3 regions of the Paenibacillus sp. FSL H8-0282 genome follow, and region 2 is predicted to be linked to each of the others. Evidence: riboswitches for the same ligand, from Rfam matches in the RefSeq annotation. Region 2 holds a riboswitch; each other region holds the start of a gene.
What was found. A riboswitch is a leader RNA that binds a small molecule or an ion and turns the genes downstream of it on or off. The one in region 2 is predicted to bind cyclic di-AMP.
Positions count from the first base shown of each region.

Region 1: another riboswitch for cyclic di-AMP. It lies ahead of NST94_RS02675 (hypothetical protein); the one in region 2 lies ahead of NST94_RS00190 (3D domain-containing protein).
Region 3: another riboswitch for cyclic di-AMP. It lies ahead of NST94_RS15990 (APC family permease); the one in region 2 lies ahead of NST94_RS00190 (3D domain-containing protein).

Region 1 covers NZ_CP150146.1:600,551-607,329, reverse strand. Annotated here, with positions in the region: gene kdpA (potassium-transporting ATPase subunit KdpA) at 1-1,579, opposite strand, end outside; gene NST94_RS02675 (hypothetical protein) at 1,796-2,212, opposite strand; cyclic di-AMP (ydaO/yuaA leader) riboswitch at 2,464-2,653, opposite strand; cyclic di-AMP (ydaO/yuaA leader) riboswitch at 3,073-3,237, shown strand; gene NST94_RS02670 (hypothetical protein) at 3,306-3,860, shown strand; gene NST94_RS02665 (hypothetical protein) at 3,875-4,396, shown strand; gene NST94_RS02660 (hypothetical protein) at 4,531-4,890, shown strand; gene NST94_RS02655 (hypothetical protein) at 5,355-5,546, opposite strand; gene NST94_RS02650 (ABC transporter permease) at 5,578-6,779, opposite strand, start outside.
Region 2 covers NZ_CP150146.1:37,188-43,966, reverse strand. Annotated here, with positions in the region: gene rnmV (ribonuclease M5) at 1-20, opposite strand, end outside; gene NST94_RS00190 (3D domain-containing protein) at 197-1,363, opposite strand; cyclic di-AMP (ydaO/yuaA leader) riboswitch at 1,649-1,878, opposite strand; gene NST94_RS00185 (TatD family hydrolase) at 2,077-2,847, opposite strand; gene NST94_RS00180 (HD domain-containing protein) at 2,899-4,182, opposite strand; gene NST94_RS00175 (AbrB/MazE/SpoVT family DNA-binding domain-containing protein) at 4,478-4,732, shown strand; gene rsmI (16S rRNA (cytidine(1402)-2'-O)-methyltransferase) at 5,151-6,062, opposite strand; gene NST94_RS00165 (tRNA1(Val) (adenine(37)-N6)-methyltransferase) at 6,059-6,779, opposite strand, start outside.
Region 3 covers NZ_CP150146.1:3,723,642-3,730,420, forward strand. Annotated here, with positions in the region: gene NST94_RS15975 (iron ABC transporter permease) at 1-814, opposite strand, end outside; gene NST94_RS15980 (iron ABC transporter permease) at 814-1,869, opposite strand; gene NST94_RS15985 (iron-hydroxamate ABC transporter substrate-binding protein) at 2,090-3,097, opposite strand; gene NST94_RS15990 (APC family permease) at 3,301-5,118, opposite strand; cyclic di-AMP (ydaO/yuaA leader) riboswitch at 5,243-5,402, opposite strand; gene NST94_RS15995 (disulfide oxidoreductase) at 5,597-6,061, opposite strand; gene NST94_RS16000 (DsbA family protein) at 6,058-6,774, opposite strand.

The DNA.
Region 1 (6,779 bases), 560 kb from region 2:
TGAACAGACCATTGTCTGTGCGGAATGTGCCAATCGTCTCAGGAACTGGCTTCTTCTGGATCAGTGAGCCTGCAACTGCCAGCATCGCGATTATAGAGACATAACGGCCAAGCAGCATTACGATCCCGGTTGTAACATTCCAAAAGGTGGTGTTGTCCGCAAGCCCTTCAAATCCTGAACCATTGTTCGCGGCAGAAGAGACATATTCATATAACACTTGGCTAAGTCCATGGAATCCGGGATTCGTGATGGCACCGTTGCCCAAGTCCGTTAAGAACGCACCTGCTGTTGGTACAAGGATAATGAACGGATGCACAAGGATAGCAATCGCAATTAGCTTCATCTCCTTGGCTTCTATCTTTCGCCCGAGAAACTCTGGTGTTCTGCCAACCATTAGTCCACATAAGAAGACACCCATGATGGCATACATCAGCATATTGATTAGTCCGACACCTTTTCCCCCGAAGACGTTGTTGAGCATCATTAGGGCCAGAGGGGTAATGCCACCCAGCGGTGTCAGCGTATCATGCATATTGTTAACACTACCTGTCGTAGCTGCCGTTGTTACCGAAGTGAACAGCGAAGATTGCGGGATACCAAAACGTACCTCTTTACCTTCCATGCTGCCTTGCGAAGACTCGATCCCCAGCGCATTGATAGCTGGATTGCCTTTGGTTTCCGCATAATAATTCAATCCCAGCAGTAGTACGAACAAGGTCATCATTGCTGTGAAAATCACCCAGCCCTGACGTTTGTTCTTAGCGAACAATCCGTACATATATGGCAGAGAGGCTGGCAGCATCCACATAGAGAGAATCTCCAGAACGTTCGTAAGTGGATTAGGGTTCTCAAAAGGATGCGCTGAATTGGCTCCGAAGAAGCCGCCACCATTCGTACCTAAGTGTTTAATTGATTCCAAAGAAGCGACTGGACCGATAGCGATTTGTTGCGTCTGCCCTTCGAGTGTAGTGACCTCAAGCGATGGCTTGAGCGTTTGTGGCACATGCAATCCTACCAGCACCAATGAAACTAGCAGAGCTAATGGAATGAATACACGAATATGTGCTTTTACGAAGTCCTCGAAAAAGTTCCCGACTGATTTCTGTCCTGTAATCCCTCTGACAAAAGCAACCGCAACAGAAAATCCGCTCGCTGCAGACGTGAACATCATCATCGTGATGACTGCCATTTGTGAAAAATACGATAGTCCCGTCTCCCCGCTATAATGCTGCAGGTTCGTATTGGTCATAAAGCTGATCACCGTATTGAATGAAAGCGTCTGTTCCATATCGGCAATTCCATTCGGGTTCAGCGGCAATCCCCGCTGTAATCTTAGAAAAATATAACTGAAAGCAACCAGTACGATATTAGTTAAAACAAAGCTGAGTGCATACTTCTTCCAGGACATTCCGTCCCGTTTTTTCAGGCCGATCAGCTTATAAATACCTTTCTCTGTGCCTGCAAACCAGCGATCCGTACGATTCGGTTCGTTAGAAAATACATGATATAAATACGTTCCCATCGGCTTGACCAGCAAGATGAGAATTACAATTACGACGACTATTTGCAAAATGCCCATGAATGCCCCTCCTTAAAATTTCTCAGGATGAATCAACGCGTAAACCAGATATATAAACAACAGTAGGGTAACAGCGATTACTAGAATCACAGCTTATCCCTCCCCGTATCCTCAACTACACCTGCGCACCAGCGCATAAAGCCATAAAATAACCCGTAAATTACAGCTAACGAAGCCACCATATACAGATCCATCATATCTTCCGCACTCCTTCCATTATCCTTGATGAGGTGATCTATCGATTAGAAAATCAGCATCACCACTATGGGAATAGATTACATAGCTCGCACCAAGTCTTTTATAGACCAATCTAGGATTTATTGAACTTGTAATCACAAAAATCGGCTGTGTCGTCCAGGTACGGCACATCTGAATATAGCGGCAGCAAAGCGGAAAGCTGCTCTCAAACAGATATACCCTGCCTACCGGGAACGATGGGCGAAACCAAGTGCTCTGATGGCGGGTATCCACTAGAATAACCTGCTCAATCCCGAGCTCCTCAAGTAAAGCTTTCTCAGCCACATTGTTGGTTAATCCCGCCATCTTAATACCCCTGAACTTCAGAAGTTTAATGAAATGTTCTCCCGCCTTTGTAGGCGCACATACAAGCACATATTCATTCTGATCCGTCATCTTTTTTTCTCCTCCTGCTCATTTACAACAAGGAGGCAACGAAAATCTCCGAAAGGATGTTGACCTATCGTCATTTTCGGGCACAACCTAAAGCTCGGTTGTGTCACGTCATTAGACGCTGCCTTACAAATACCGCTAATGATGAATTTAGCGACCTCTTAGGGGAGGCCTCCATAAATGCTTTGCTTCTAAGAGCACAGCAAAAAGCCACAAAGGATCTCCTCTGTGGCTCGCTAGCGGTCACATTGCACTCATCCTCTCTCCATACGCTTACGAGGTTAGCTGTCGGATTCGGGCGGTGAGAGTCGCCCTACCTGTATAGATGCGAGCTCACTCACACCCTCTACAGGATTCACCCCATAATCGGCTTCCGACTCTCACATCGGCTGCCGATTGTTGGTTCCCCCGCTTTCCTTACCGGAAATTAAGCGGATCAAATATTCGATTGTCGTTGAAACAGGAGTAATCATACTCTTATGCACGAAGACTTGTAAAACCTGAATGATGCCAAAATAATGCAAATTAAAAACTATTTTCCCATTAGATAGCGCTTACTTGATATCTAATCTCTCTATATCTCTTGTTTACTCGAGTTTGGAGCGTTTAATCGCTATCTATAACCCATGTGATTTTATTCACCTTTTTAGAGCGAAAATACTGCAAATTCCCATTATAGGTAGAAACGCAAGAAGCTGAGGCTGAGCGAGAAAGAGGCGCGATAACACGCCATAAATACCTATTTACCTCGTTTTTCAGTCGTAGTCGGCAGGATATGGTTAAAATTGCTCTAAAAGAACATTTTCCGTTTTTTACAGAAAATCTTGAAAAGAGTATGATTCGGGTTGAATCTAATTCATGAAAAACAATCAACGCTGAGTTCCTGCATTCGCAGGGAACGGGGGAACCATCAGGCCACCTGGCCTACTTGGGGTGAATCCAAAGGAGACTGCATAAGTCTCAATAGGTAGGGCGACTCTCACCGTCCGAATCCGACAGCTAACCTCGTAAGCGTAAAGAGAGAGACCCTTGATCCGCCACGCTTTGGCCCAGGTATATCTGCCTGTAATCCAAAACCGCAGCAGAGGTCCTCCTCTTGCTGCGGTTTTTGCGTTACCTGAGCTTATTAGGTGATAGCACGCTGGATGGGGTGAATGTTTTGAAGCACTATTATTTAGGGATACATCAAGGGCTGCTTGAGCCGATAAGTCTAAATTACGTTTGTTTCGGGGCCTTGTGGTTCGAAGAACATAATCACAGGTACATTGTAGGCTATGCATTTGGCCAGAACCAGATCCAAGCCCTTCGCCAGTTCAGCACACCTTCTTCTTGTAAAGACTGTTTAGACTCTAAGATTGTATATGAGATATATAAAAAAATTCGAGAACAACAGCAGCAGCAGGATTGGTCATCACACCAAAAACTCCCGTGGTTTACAGCCTTCAAGGAGCCTTGGAAAGATGTAAGCGCCGGTTGGTATGTCTTGAGATCCCGCAGCACCTTTCCCTTACATCTATCTGTTATACGGAAAGAGAAGTTCCGACTATGGCTAGAGCATACCGCAGTCTGTGAGAATAAAATGGAAATGCTCGCTTGTGTAGAAAAGGCTAGTGTCACTCATCATGTAGACTTAAAGCTTTTGGAAATCTAAGGAGGAACCCTACTATGGACCAGCGCAGACTATCCCGCATTGAAGTATTTGTATTGGATGAACCCGAGCCTATCCACTATGGAATGGAAGGGGCTGAAGGCTGCCGTTATGGTATTCTAAAACTCACCTGTAAGGGAGGCTGCAGCTGGGGGGCTTGTCTGATCTCTGCCAACACCAAAAATTTCGATCTCATTAAATGGAGTTCTTTTTTACGGGCTATCTGTCATTGCCGTCTTGAGGAAGCGCTGGATAAGGTCCGCCGCGAAGGTTCAGATTGGGAGCAGGTTAAGCTTGAGCTAGTTCAGGGTGCTTTGCAGGATTTAAAGGCCAAGCTCCAGGGTAAATCCTTGGCAGGGCATATTCAGCAAGGGCGTCTGTACAGTGTTGCAGCAGGGGGGAGCAATTCCAGAAGTGAACGGCTCTACTACAAACCTTCCAAAGCTTTATCCAGTACCTCCCAGCAGAAACACAGTTGCCCGGAACCAGACACCGCTGATCTCATCAATAAATCAATCTCTTACTTTTCTATATTATAGATTCAAGCAAATCTCTCATTCTGAAAGGATCGTGTTTCACCATGCCTGACCCCTTACCTCCCGAGTCCACCTACAGTACTAAATTTGCAGAGTGTGTCCAAAAGTATACTAATGAAGTCTACGTACTTAGTTCCATGTTGTTAGAACAATCTAATGAGGCGGACAAGGTTACTATACGCACCTTCACAGAGCTTCATAAAATATATCGTCAGGATGAATTCGATCCTCAGTTATTCTCTATCCACGCTTACCGCACTTGTATTCACCAGTGTGCTGATTCTTTTGCCCGGCGCTCCCTTCTATCGGCTAAGGCATTACCTTGGGAGGAACAGCTTGTGAAGGTCATGTGGTACGGCCTAAAGCTGCCTCTTTCTCAAATAAGCATTATTCTGCAAAAAAGTGTTCCCGCACTGAAAACACAGCTTAGAGCTCTACGGGAGCAGATGACCGCCCAAGCGGATGTACTAACGAGCGCAAATCTTTCTATAATTTAGTCTCTGACTAGAATTCAAACGATCTTTGAGCGCATGAAGCATCTAACGGACTCAGGAGCCTTTAATTGAAGCTTTTCCACAAATATGGCCGGCGTTCGGACTCCAGTAAAAATCTCGAGCGATGAGCGTCTTGGATCGTCTTAAAGCAAGCCCTAATCATCTTCCACCAAGACAAGGCTTACGGACCCAGATGACGTTACTTGCACGTTTATCGCCTTTTGAGCATAGTATCGGACTCCAGTGCAACTATTTGGTTAAAAGAGCTACTAATTCACCATTTTTCATGCCAATAGCGACTATAGTGTCCGATATCTTGCTAAATCTCGATGATTGTTGCATTTAAGTGCTGCTGGGTCCGTTAGCTATATCAGCTCGTATACAAAGAGATTGCCAACTCAAAAACGGGGATATCCCAACAACCATAAATGGCTGTTAGGATACCCCCGAAAATTCAGTTCCTACTATTACACTTTACTCTTACGCGCCTTACCGTACATCCACAATCCTGCCAACATCCCCACTATAGCAACACCAGTCAATACGCCTTGAACGAAATCCATAAAAGTGGAGCCATCCGGAAGCATTCTACTAACCGTAGCCAGCGATACAGAACTCATTAAAAGCATAATGTTATATTGTTCGCTTGTAGACATCATTAGCACTCCTTAAAAGTTATATGAGGTCTTCTTAGATCTTGTAAGCTTTCATTGCTTTTCTGATTTCTTTAATACTTGGGCGTTTGCCGTACATCAGTACGCCGGTACGATAGATCTTGGCTGCCAGCCATCCGAAGATGAAGGTAGTCACAAGCAGGATCAGCAGCGATACAATGACTTGCCAGATCGCCACCTCGCCGACACCAATTCGGAGCAGCATCGTCAATGGTGAGGTGAAAGGCACATAACTCGCTATCTTAACCACTAGAGTATCTGCATTGGAGATACTGAACAGTGGAACATAGAACGCTACGAAGCCTAACATCATGATTGGCATTACCGCCTGACCGAGATCCTCCGTACGGCTGACAATCGAACCTACAGCCGCATACATCAAGGCATAGAGGAAGTAACCTAATACGTACAAGACAAATCCATAGAGCAGCAAGTTAATATTGAGCTGGCCTAAATCGAGATCAAAATCAGCCAATACAGTCGCATTATGTGGGAGCGTCAAATTGACGACGATCGCTGCGACAAAGATCCCAATTTGCAATATTCCTACTAGGAAAACACCGATAACTTTACCGAACATTTGCGCTAAAGGTGAGGCACTTGTAATCAGAATCTCCATAATCCGCGAGCTTTTCTCAGAAGTTATCTCTGCGGCAATCATGTTGCCTGTCATCATAATGGACATAAAGAACAACATAAGCATGGCATATACGATAATGTAGTTAATGGCTGGAGTGTCCTCCTGAGAGCTTTCACTGCCACCGCCTGCGTTAAGCTGTTGTGTAGTAATCTGCACAGGCGTTGACATTGCAGCAATCTGTTCAGAGGTCAGCTTGTCGCCAACGATGAATTGTGTGTTTGCTTGCTGAAGTGCATTTTGGAGATAAACTTGCACATCTCCGTTTAGTTCCCCATCATTACTATGATAAGTAACGGGTGGAAGCCCTTCACCAGTAGGTTCCGCAAAAGTAACATAACCTTCTACGGTCTCTTCATCTAATGCTTTCTTTAACTCGGCATCCTCCGCAGAAGCATATTGTACTATCTTAGCCTGTGGCATGCCCTCTGGCGCAGTATAAGCCTTCAACAATTCTGCAACCTGATTTCCCTCTTCAGCAATCACAGCAATTTGAGTAACTTCACTTTTGGCCGAATCACCCTTAAACTGATCGATGATATAGGGAAGATTCATCCCTATGCTGAGCAATAATACTAGAA
Region 2 (6,779 bases):
ACGATTAATTCCTTAATCATATTTCTTGACTCCTTCCAAAAAAAGCAAAAAGAAGAGGATTCGCTCCTCTTCTTTTGGTTAAAGAATGTATAAGTGATGAGCGGTTGCTCTGCGATCAACGAAATGATCATCCAGCGTTCCTTAACGGTTATCATCACTATAGCTTATCAAAGGATTTTTTGCAAAAGCTTCAGTTCTAGTTAAGCTCTGGTTTCACAGGTCCAATCACATAAACAGTACGTGATTTACGGCCGAAATTACGAGCATGGCTCAGGGAATCATAATAGACATCCACTTTATTGCCTTTAATGGCACCGCCAGTATCCTCTGCACGGCGGAATCCAAGCCCATCGATATAAACCCACCAGCCAATAGGAATTACATTCGGATCTACTGCAATTGTACGACCTTCCGTTACGCGTGTTCCGGAGGCAGTTTTAGTACCTATCCCTGGCTCTTCTGACGAATAAGCTGTCATGGAGACGTTCTTAATCATCTTCTTGTACTCAAAGTCTACGCCAGCCTTGCTTGTGACGTTCTTAGTCTTAGCGCTAACTTTAGTCGTTTTGGAGGTAGTGCTTGATTTGGAAGTTGTTGTAGCTTTAGCAACTACAGTAGGCTTAGGAAGTGCTTTAGTACCAACGGCAATGATCTTATCTTTTGTTACCGTTTGTACTTCCTTGCCGATCATGCGCATAGAGGCCAGTTCTCCGTCTTGATAGATCTTTTCAATATGCTGAACCATGACGCCTGGTTTGCCTGCCTGTGCCACTCTAACTGTTCCCACAGTAAGGGAGGGATCTGCTGTCTTAATAACACGGAAAGGTAAGTTAGTTGTTCGCTGTACCGTTTGCTTGTTGATACGAACGATCTTAATCTCCATGTCAGCAGAGATGGTGGTGTCTAACGAAGGAAAAATCTTGTCATAGCCTTCTAGGTTGATACCCAGTTTGTCAATCGCTTGACCGATAGTGTCTTCGGTCGTATATAACGTTTTTGTTGCTCCGTCCGCAGTAAGGCTAAATTTCTGCGCACGATTGATAACGACACGGTCACCGTCTTTTATTTCATCACTCAGACCTAAAGATAATTCATCATGCGGCTGCAGCGAAATTTGCTCTTTCTCCAACACATCACCAAGAAGTGCTTCTCGCGTTTCAAGTGTCTGTGTTTGCCCGTCTATTACTAAAACTAATTGTTTATTACTTTGACCGTGTACGTACAGCAGAATTAACAGCGCGATTGCGATTGAAATCACACCTGCAAGTAAAAGTACGCGAGTATTTACTTGCTCCCACCGTAATGCGAAAGACCTGCTGGATGACTGCGAATCATGGGATACCTCTGGTTGGAATAAGCCCATTCTCTCCATCCTCCTTACATAGCCTCGTCGTCAATTTGTATATCATGAGGACTGAATTTCTTTGACGAAACTATTTGAGATTGTCACAGGATACGCACGTATTAACTTAGCGTCTCCTGCTCATGGATCGCCTGCTCGGCACAGCTACTCCCACACCTGTTATATAACAGTATGCGGGCAACATTCAGTTTATTCAAAAATAAAGAAGCCTAAAAAGAGTTCTCTTGAGGACTCTTTCGTGGCTTCTCCGATGTCAGAATACGCGGGAATGTTTGTGCACGAGGTTGCCTCTCTTACTTGCGCTTACGGGGTTAGCTGTCGGGTTCGGACGAAAGAGAGACGCCCTATTTCAGGTCACCCGCTCACGGCGGTTGCCCTTAAATTCACCCCAAAGACCACGTGAAGAAATCAAATATTGTTCTGCGGCAATTCCTAGTCGTATTCAAGATACAGGCATGCGGCAGTTCAATATTGGTTCCCCCGTTCTCCATACGGAGACTCAGCGAGACGATCCATGAATCAATGGCTGTCACAATAACAACAGCTCACATCACTGAAAAGATGATATCCTGTTTTGATGCATGTTGTAAAGGACGATTCAACCACGTTTACGCAAATATATGGTTAAAATATTGTAATAATCAGCCGTTTTTATATTAAAAAAGTTTAATATATCGGCCATTCTCTATTTTTCACCCGTTTTACTCCTGTTTTCAGACAATCCCAAATCGTTCCAGTGCGTTCGCATACGTAATTTTAGCCAATTCTTCCCATGTTAACCCTTTAATTTCAGCCGCAGCCTCTGCTACTAACTTCACATGAGCACTCTCATTTCGCTTGCCTCGGAAGGGGTGTGGAGTCAAATATGGAGCGTCTGTTTCGATCAATAATCGGTCCAATGGCGTCTGTGCAAGCACCTCTTTAGGCACTCTGGCATTTTTGAACGTGATCGGTCCTCCAAATGACAAATGAAATCCTAGATCTAGACACATTTTTGCGGTTTCCCAGCTGCCTGAGAAAGAATGCATTACGCCACCAATTTCATTTGCTTTTTCCTCCCGTAAAATCCGTACGACATCTTCATGGGCATCACGGTCATGTATGCAAATTGGCATTTTTAGTTCACGGGCTAGTCCAATTTGTTTGCGGAAGACCTCCTGCTGCACATCCTTGGGAGAGGTATCCCAATAATAATCCAACCCAATCTCTCCGATGGCCACCACTTTCTCATGGCTGCAAAGAGAGGCGATCCAATCGAGGTCCCCCTCTTTCATATCAATCGCATCCTGTGGATGCCAGCCCACCGCTGCATAAATATAATCATAAGATTCAGCCAGCTTCATCGTTGAAGGGATCGTTTCCCGATTAAATCCAATATTGATCATCTTGCTAACTCCGGCCTCTACTGCACGAGCTATAACTTCCTCGCGATCCTCGTCGAATTGAGGCGCATCTAAATGTGTATGAGTGTCGAACAGATACATTTTAAAGCTCACTCCTTGTTGTTTTTATCAATAGTTCCATAAATATTTGTATTATTTTGCAAAAATCTCTGCTACAGAAGAGGGCAACCGTGTAAGGGCTTTTTTCAGCTTATCCTGTGGGAAATATAGGTGATATCTGCCACGATGAATCCCGCTTATTGAGCGCACAATATCCGATACCTCTGAAATTTCCCGCAATTGCTCATTCCGATCAAGCAGTAAAATTTGATTATTGTCGAAGGCTGCTCCTGGACGGAACACATCATAAGGCAAATCTGTCGGATAATCAATCTCTAAGTCATATTCTGGGTTAAGTCCCGCTCCCGCAAAACTGCTGCGGATTTCCGTAATCATATCTGTATCCAAATTCTCGATCTCTACATATTTATACAGTTTACGATGAATAAAACGGGTACACAAGTCGCTTAATAACTCATCTTCTTCAAGGGTCCATTGCATAAAAGCAGTCTGTACCAGTGCCTCATCAAGCATTAAATATTGCTTCACTGTTACTTCTCCTCGAAAGAGATCTTCCAGCGGAGCGATCATAAAGCGAAATTTGTATCCCTCTTGGAACAACTCTTTAGCTCTACGGAAGATTTGACGCAAAATAATTTCAGAGCTGCGCGTCACCGGATGAAAATATACCTGCCAGTACATTTGATAACGCGACATTAAATAATCTTCAATGGCGTGCATACCTGATTCTTTTACTACAATCCGCCCATTATAAGGACGAAGCATTCTCAAAATCCGATCAATATCGATGGTTCCATAGTTTACACCTGTATAGTACGCATCACGCAGCAAATAATCCATACGATCAGCATCCAGTGGACTGGAAACCAAATTGACAACAATTTCATGCTCATATGTCTTAGAGATAACTGAGGCTACTTTACGAGGAAAATCTTCCTCCACATCACGCAATATTTCGGTAATCTCCGTGTCCTCCAAAATAATCCGGCAGGTCCAATCCTCATGGTTCATTTCAAAAGCTTCTTCTATAGAATGTGAAAATGGGCCATGCCCTAAATCATGCAGCAAAGCCGCACACAAAGTAAGCAAACTTTCTTCTGGAATCCAATCCTTATACCCGCTGCGCTCAAATTGCGAAATGATTCTGCGTGTAATTTCATATACTCCTAAAGAATGAGAAAAACGACTATGCTCTGCACCATGAAAAGTGAGATATGAGGTACCTAACTGGCGAATCCGGCGTAAACGCTGAAATTCTTTTGTATTAATTAGTCGCCAAATAATCGTATCCTGTACGTGAATATAATTATGAACGGGATCCTTGAAAACTTTTTCTTCCGTGAGCGGCTGCTTCATGAGATCAACTCCTTCTAATAATTTAATATGATTTTAACTAATATCAGTATATAATAAGTAATTATGTCGTACTTTGTCGAAAAGTATCATTTTTGGTCTTGGTAAATCGACAAAATGCTTTCAGGGTAATTCTTAATTTTTATAGGGACATTCAAAGTTCTTATGGAAATTTTCTTATTCAGCCTATGAAAAAAGGTTGACTGATTTGGGAATCGTTGGTATTATAAGTATCATAAAACAGTGAACAATGTCGAATAATGACGTTTTTGGAACATTGAGAGGAGTAACGATTGTTATGATGAAATCAACAGGAATTGTAAGAAAAGTAGACGAACTTGGACGGGTTGTTATTCCTATTGAATTACGCCGTACACTTGGCATTGGCGAAAAGGACGCACTGGAAATTTACGTTGATGGCGAACGGATTATGCTTAAAAAGTATGAGCCTGCCTGCATTTTCTGTGGCAACGCTGAGAACGTAACTTACTTTAAAGGAAAAATAGTTTGTCATGAATGCATATCTTCCATCCCTACCCCTGTGACAAACTAAATTAAATAGTATATAATAGAACTAATCAAATTGTTAATTCTAACCTTTTCATATCTCCTTGACCTCCCGTGACCGCGGGAGGTATTTTTTATGTCTGGGTTTGCCCTCCTGGTTATCCCCTCCCTAAGGGCAATGTGCTTCAAGACGGAACTAGTAATACTTAGTTGTATTTCTTACAGTTATTTTAAATGCTTTTTACCATTAAACGAATTAATTGTATTTTATACACTTATATTTCCTATATCTCCGTGAAATCAATCCTTTCCACCTTTATAACTGTATGAAGTACAACTAAACGAACAAATACATAAAAAAATTCAAAAATAACTGTACAAAATACATTAACCCGCAGATAAATCATTCAAGCTCGAAACGGCTCCGAAAATCCTTAGTTATTCTAGGAATTCGTCTATAACACTTACTCTTCTGCTCTATCAAGCAACGCATTATAAATATCCCGTTTGGCTACACCCCGGTCTGATGCCGCTTTTTTCATAGCCTCTTTCCGTGGTACATCCTGTGCTTCGTAATGAGCTACATGATCTTCAATGCTTAACTGACGCCACCACGCCGATTCTGCGATTTCTGCATCTTCCTTGCTCTCCCCTTCTACGACAATAACATATTCGCCTAGCGGAGGATGTTCAGCCAGCCATAGTGTACATTCCTCAATCGAACCGCGTAGAAACTCCTCATATCTTTTCGTTAATTCACGTGCCAACACAATCTGGCGATTACCGAATGCTTCTTGAAGATGAGCAAGTGTCTTAACTACGCGATGGGGAGATTCGTAGAACAACAAAGTGCCTTGAGCCGAACGAAGTGGACTTAATACTGCTCGGATGTCCTTACGCTCTCGGGGAAGAAAGCCGATAAAGGTGAACGTATTCGTAGATAGACCAGAAGCGATCAAAGCTGACAACGCTGCGTTAGCTCCAGGGATAGGAATCACCGGAATTCCATGACTTATAGCAAGGGCTACAAGATCCGCTCCAGGGTCAGAAATCGCTGGTAAACCGGCATCGCTGACGAGTGCCAAATTTTTTCCTTCTATTATATAGCGTACAAGCTCAGGTCCACTGGCGGCCTTATTATGCTCATGATAACTAAACAACATCGAAGGTGAAATCTCAAAGTGGCTGAGTAATTTTCGGGTCTGTCTCGTATCTTCCGCGGCAATAATATCACATTCCTGTAATGTGCGGACTGCACGATAGGTCATATCCTCCAGATTACCGATAGGTGTAGCCACCAGAAAAAGCGACCCTGTTGTCTCCTGAGTACTGGTATTAGTCTTGTTTTGAAAACTGCTTTGGCATGATATCATCATGATTTACCCTCTTTAGCACCATAGTAGATGTCCATAATCTCTGGACAGTATTGATTGTCCTCATTATATACGATGAGCGGTGGTTGTAAACGAACCTCAGGCTTTCCATCACGTGCGGCTTCGATTAATACCATATTTGCCTCCAGATGGGCACGTGGATGTACAAACCGAATAATCTTTGGCTCGAGTCTATATTGTCTCATAAGACTGATAATATCAACCAACCGTTGTGGTTTATGAACCATACTTACCTTTCCGCCCGTCCGAACCAATCGCACACAAGCCTGAATGACCTCCTCCAGTGTACAGCCTATCTCATGGCGAGCCATAGCTTGATGGTTGTTCAGCTTCAGATCACTGCCATTAAGCGGCATATAAGGAGGGTTTACCGTTATTGCATCATACACCCCATGTCCTGCGGTAGTATATAACTCGCGCAAATCACCTTCATGAATTACAACCTGATCCTGAAGGCCATTTAGAGCCACGCTACGACGAGCCATATCAGCTAAACGAGGTTGTATTTCAATGCCTTCTATAGAAGCTTTTGTCCGGGTAGTCATTAAAATCGGTATTACACCATTTCCCGTACAAAGATCTAGAACTCTTCCACGTGGCGGAACACTGGCGAAACGAGCAAGCAATACAGCATCCATAGAAAAACTAAATACTTCATCACTTTGAATAATGCGCAGGTCATGTGTTAGTAAATCATCC
Region 3 (6,779 bases), 3.1 Mb from region 2:
CAATACCTCCGCTTACCGCGACGCAGGAGCCGGCAAGCGCTACGGCTGTTACCAGAAGGAGAATACGTTCCTTCTCCACACGCATTCCTAGACCTAATGAAGTGTGGTCCCCTAGATTCAATACATTTAGAACCCGGGCTTTATAGAAGGCGAACGGTAACAGAATCGCGATCCAAGGCAGCAAAGCAAGGACGAATCTCCAATCCCCACCCCATATTTTCCCGGCGATCCAAGTAGCTACAAATTGATAATTATTAGGATCAAGCCTAAGTGCCAATACAAGCTGGCAAGCATTGATTCCTGCAGCGACCGCAATCCCGATAAGGATCAGCCTTGTAGGAGACAGACCATCTGCCTTCCGGTAGGCAAGAATATAGATTAAAGCTGCGGTCAGGCCAGCCCCACCAAGCGCTAGGAGAGGCAAGACAAATACCGGAGCTGCTGTTGTAGCCGGAAAAAACGAGATAAAAATGATTACCGCAAAACCTGCACCAGCACTTATGCCCAGCGTAGCCGGTTCTGCGAGTGCATTACGTGCGAGACTTTGTAGAATACAGCCCGATACTGCAAAGCCCGCTCCAACTAACAATGAAATTACGATGCGGGGTAATCTGAAATCAAATAAAATAAGCTTTTGCTGATGTGTTCCATCACCCATGAGTGTATGTAATACCTCTAGTGGGGATAGACGCATAAACCCTGTATTCATACTGACTATAAACACAACGACGATCAGTATAGCAAGGAGCACTAACACCGTTAAGGCGCGTGTGCGGCGTTCTTTTTCATCTGGAGTAAGGGTTAATTTGGGCATTACAGCTCCCCCTTCCGCTTACTCGCTAAATAAATAAAGAACGGTACGCCGATGATGGCAATTAAGGCTCCTAGCGGTGTCTCATACGGTGCATTTATCATTCTTGCGGCAATATCTGCAAAGATAATCAATAAGCTCCCTAGAACTGCGGAGCAAGGGATAATCCAGCGGTAGTCCACTCCAACGAAATAACGAGTAACATGTGGAATAATTAGTCCTATAAAAGCAATCGGGCCAACCGTTGAAACCGCACTTCCAGCTAAGATAACCACAACAATCATACATGCCAATTGAACTAACCTTGTCCGCTGCCCCAGGCCAACCGCAACTTCTCTTCCTAAGCTGAGCAATGTGACGGATCGTGATAACATCATTGCTGCAATTAAGGCTACGGCCACCCAAGGGAATATAATCTTGATCTGAGTCCAGCTAGCTCCACCCATCCCACCAGCTAACCAGAAGGCTATGTCCTGAGATAAGTTGAAAAGAATAGCTACTCCCTGACTAATAGCAACCAATAAAGCACTAACTGCCGAACCTGCTAATGTCAATCGCAAGGGGGTCAGGCCATTAAAAGAAAGCGAACCGATTCCGAATACGATAAAAGAGGCCACAGCGGCACCGATAAAGCAATACAACATTAGTGAAGTGAATGAGAGTGAGGGTGCAAAAGCAAATACTATGGCCAGCGCTACCCCTGCTCCTGCATTCAAGCCTAACAGCCCTGAATCCGCAAGCGGGTTTCTTGTCATCCCCTGCATGATAGCCCCTGCTACTGCGAAGCAAGCACCAACTAAGGCGCCAGCAATAGCACGTGGAAATCGCAGTTCTCTAATCACCTGATGTTTTTGTAAATCTGGATTGAAATGAAATATAGCTTCCCATACCGTAGCTAACTTGATATCTGCCGCCCCCACTGAGACCGAAAGTGCCAATCCGAAGGCAATAGCAGCAAGTCCAAAAATAAGAATACCAATGGCAGCTGCCGGTCGGGTATGTAGAGCTTTTTTGGGTTCATTTTTAATACGATTTGCGAAATCTGAGGGTGAAACCATGAGTCGTCTCCTTATTCAATAGTTACAATGGTTTATATGATAACAACAATCATTCTCATTATCGCAAAAATATTTATGTTGTACAATTGCAGGAACGATTTTTCCGTACTATGGGATTGGTTTATAAAAAAATGGTGCAGATCTTTGTATCCCGAGATACTTGATCTGCACGCCCTTCCCCACCGAAATGATCAGTCTCATTCATGGTGAATTACGACTTTTATTTCACAAGACTTTTTAGCACATCGTCAATGATTTTTCTGCCAGCGTTCGCACCACTGTAAAGCCAGCTGCTTGTTGAGCTCATTTCATGCACATTTCCAGCTTTTACAGCTGGGATGCCCTTCCAGATTGCACTATCTAGGATCTCCGAACCCTCAGTCTTATCACTATTTACAAGGAAAATATGATCTGCGGTCAGCTCAGAAAGCTTCTCTAGTGAGATCGGATTCCAAGTTGCTCTTGTTCCTACTGGGATCTCTGTTACTAAGTTAGGCAGCGTTACGCCAAGGTCTGTATATAATACAGCTCCACTGCTGCGGGTTTCGTCTACAATATAGAAGTTTTTTTGCACCAACCATAAAATAGCCGCGGACTCTTGTCCAATAGCTCCTGCAAGCTGTTCTTTCGCAGCCGCTGCTTTAACATCATAATCTTTAATGGCTTTTTCTGCTTCAGGGGTTTTGTTCAAAATCTCACCCATCTTGAGCAACGATTTGCGCCAATCTTGATTTAGTTCATCCCCAATTACATAAGTGGGTGCAATCTTATTCAACTGATCGTAAATCCCGTTCTGAACAGAAGACTCCGATGGGATGATAATAAGATCCGGAGCAAAACTGGTTACAGCCTCTAACGGAAGGTCGTAACTAATTGTAGGAACATCCTTCAATTCAGTGGCCAGATAATCCTGAACGCCGTTTGTAACTGACCATTGAGCTACTGGAGTTACACCCAGAGTTACCAAAGAGTCTTCCAAATATGAACCCAGAACGCGCTGTGGATTAGCCGGAATCGTTACTTTATGACCCATTGCATCTGTTAACGTCTTAGGTGCAGCAGGTGCCTCTGTAGATTCTGCTGTAGGCGCTGTTGTAGGCGCTGTTCCTGCATTTGATGAGCTTTCAGCATTATTATTACCACAAGCGGAAAGTATTAGCGTCATCACTATTAGTCCGCTCATCGTCACTTTCATGCTTCCTGATCTTTTTCTGTTAAGCCAAAACATTAAAAACCCTCCTATATGTAACTGCTTTGATATTCAAAGGTGACCTTTACCTCTGCTTCACTTTTAAATGATATTGATTCTCATTCTCTGTGTCAACATATAAATTTCAAATTCTGTGGATTTGCAACAATTTCCTTCATATAAAATACAAAAGAGGTTATATTCCGAACGTTCCGGATATAACCTCATCTTTAATCTTCTACTTATTTATTTAAATGATACGGGACAGTCGCTACTACAACGTCCTTTTGATTCATTAGATACGAGCGGATTAAAAAGCTGGTCTGATTATGAAGCACGGCTTGCCACCAATGTTTGGTAATAAACTGTGGAATCAAAATCGTGATGTGATCCGTCGCAGCGGTCTTCCACTCTACCGTATCGATAAACTTCACTAACGGACGAATGATACTACGATATCTGGAACGAAGAACAATCAGGCGTACACCTGGATTCCATTCCTCCCACCGTTGCTCCATCTTATGAATGTCTTCTTCATCAAAGCCTACATACACAGCAACAACATTATCTGTTAGAGACTTCGCATAGCTGATGGAATGTAATACAGCACGTGTAACCCCTGCAACAGGAACAACTACAGTACTTCCTTTAATTACAGGTTTATCAGTAGCCGGACATATACGCAGTTGATCCGCAGTATTCAAATAATGCTTATGAATACGGTGGAACACGAACATTACAGCAGGTAAGAAAATGAATGCCATCCATACGCTCGAGAATTTAGTAATGATAAATATAAGCGTAATCGTCAATGTAGTCAGCATACCGATGGTATTTACTACAAATCTTTTCACCCATCCAGCGGGTCTTGTTTTGATCCAATGCACCATCATCCCCAGTTGGGATAAGGTAAAAGGAATGAACACGCCTACCGCATATAGTGGAATCAAACCTTCCGTATTCCCATGGAATGCAGTCACAAGTATGATAGACATAACTCCTAGAAAAATAATGCCGTTTGAGAAGCCCAGGCGGTCACCACGGACCATAAATGCATGTGGCAGATATTTATCTTTTGCAAACATAAAGGCGAGCAGCGGAAACGCTGAATATGCTGTATTAGCTGCCAAGAACAAAATCACTGCTGTAATCCCTTGAATGAAAAAGTACAATCCGCCACGGCCAAAGGTCGATTCAGCGATCTGAGAGACAACCGTAGCCTTTTCATCTGGCACAATACCATACCAATATGCCAGCACAGTGATTCCGGTAAACATAAAGCCAAGGATAAGTCCCATGATCATTAGCGTCTTGGCTGCATTTTTCTCAGCCGGTGCCTTAAAGTTTGGGATCGCATTAGATACGGCCTCAACCCCCGTTAGGGCTGAACAACCAGAGCTAAACGCTTTTAATAGTAGAAACAAACTTACATTAGATACGGCGCTGCCTATTTCAGGAACATTCGCATGCGCGCCACCCATTGCATATTTAACGATACCGGAGATAATCAGAACAACAATCGAAACCACAAACAAATACACTGGAATTGCGATAAATGAAGCCGATTCAGTCACTCCGCGAAGATTAATGATTGTTAATAAAACGATAACAGATACAGCGATGAGAACAGTATGATTATGAAGACTTGGAAAAGCCGATGTGATCGCATCCGTCCCTGCCGAGGCACTAACCGCTACGGTAAGAATGTAATCCACCAATAATGAACCCCCAGCGAGCAGCCCTGTCGGAATACCAAGATTACTCTTGGCTACGATATAAGCTCCGCCTCCTTGCGGATAAGCAAAAATCGTCTGCCGATAGGATAAAATCAGGATGGCCAGCAGGCCCAATACGGCTAATGCAATTGGCAGGGAATACCAGATGGCAGTAAACCCGGCAGCCACTAGTACAATCAGAATTTGTTCCGTTCCGTAGGCTACAGACGAGAGCGCATCAGAAGACAGAACAGCCAGTGCTTTAACCTTGGATAACTTTTCATGATCGAGTTCATTCGACTTCATCGGACGTCCGATCAATAGTCGTTTTACCTTGCTTACCATGGTGGATACAGTTCCTTTCTTTGGGAGCTGAAACGGAATTTCCGTGCGCTGTTTTCATCGGTGGATTTCATAAATGCAGACACAAAAATAAGCATACGGAAATGATCCGCATGCTTATGCATGGTCATTTTCCCACCTTGCTTACGAGGTTAGCTGGCGGATTCGGGCTGTGGTTATAGCCCTACGGTAGAGGTCTGTTCGACCCGGTTCCGATTCACCCCATTGGCATGAATGCCAAGTTTGGTTCCCCCGTTTTTCCTAAGAAAATTCAGCGCATATTCAACTTCTCACAAGGTCTAATATTAGTCTACAAAGTGCCTACAGTAAAGCGTTGAAAAAAATGAAAAAAGAATGAAAAAACATCCAATAAGCTCAAATATAGCGTCTTATTGGATGCTCTCTTTCATTATCTTCAATTATCCCTCTAGCCCGTGATTTTAATACCTTTTCAGCTTTTTTGTACCTTCCAAAGTAAAAACTAAAATCCTAAGCTCTCCTCAGCATCTACTTCAATCACTTCTTCTTCCCTACGTCCATACCAAAGAAGGAGACTTATTAGAGCAAACGCTATTAAAGCTAACAAAGGAATCGTTATAAATCCGAAGTAGTTCAAGTAATCTTTATTACAAGGAACACCAACTGTACAAGGTAGAACTTTACTTAACGCTGGAATCTTCTGTTCCGCATAATGATAGATTGAGATACTGCCACCAATCAAACTTAATGGAAGCACATAAGGAATGATGCGCTTATCTCCACGGAAAGTGGCAATTCCCAACAAAAATAACTGCGGATACATAAAAATCCGCTGAAACCAGCAAAGCTTACAAGGTTCATACTTCAAGACTTCACTTAAATACAAGCTACCAGCTACAGCAACCAAAGAGACGAACCAGGCCAGATAGAGGCAGTTACGCTTGCAAAAAGATAGGAATTTTGTCACTTTGCCTCCACTGCTTTTGCGGCGGCGTTAATTTCAGATGTAATCGCTTCAATATCGAAAGGTTCAGCCGTTTTCACTCCATTAATGTAGAGCGAAGGCGTAGTTGTCACGCCTGAGTCAGTTGCCAACTGAATGTCTTTCTTCAGCTCATCTGCATAAGTTTTCTCTTGGATGTCTTTACGCAACAGATCGTAATCGATCGCTAATTTCTCTTTTTCAGCAAGGCTTACCAAGAAATCCTCAGTCGCCCATTCCACGCTCTCATCCCCTTGCTGCGCATACACAGCATCATAGAACTTCCAGAATTCATCCTTATTCTGATGGTATACAGACAATGCAGCTAGTGAAGCTGTCTCAGAGTCAGGACCAACGAAAGCCATATTTACAAAGTAAAGAGCTGCTTTTCCCTCGTTGACAAAATCTTGAACAATTTTCGGTTTCATGGAGCCAGCAAACTGGGAACAAGCTGGACATTTGAAATCACCAAATTCAACAAGCTTAACAGGTGCATCCTCATTACCAATCCTAGGTAGCTCACTGTAATTGAATTCTACCGGTTCTCCTGTAGAGACATTCTTTGCTGCATCTTTCGAAGCTAACATAAACAATCCAACAAAAATGATAACTACTACAGCTATTGAACTAATAACTAAAATTCTCGTTTTCTGCTTCTGTTGCTCCTGTTCTACCCGTCGTTTCTCTTGTTTGCTCAACTGGG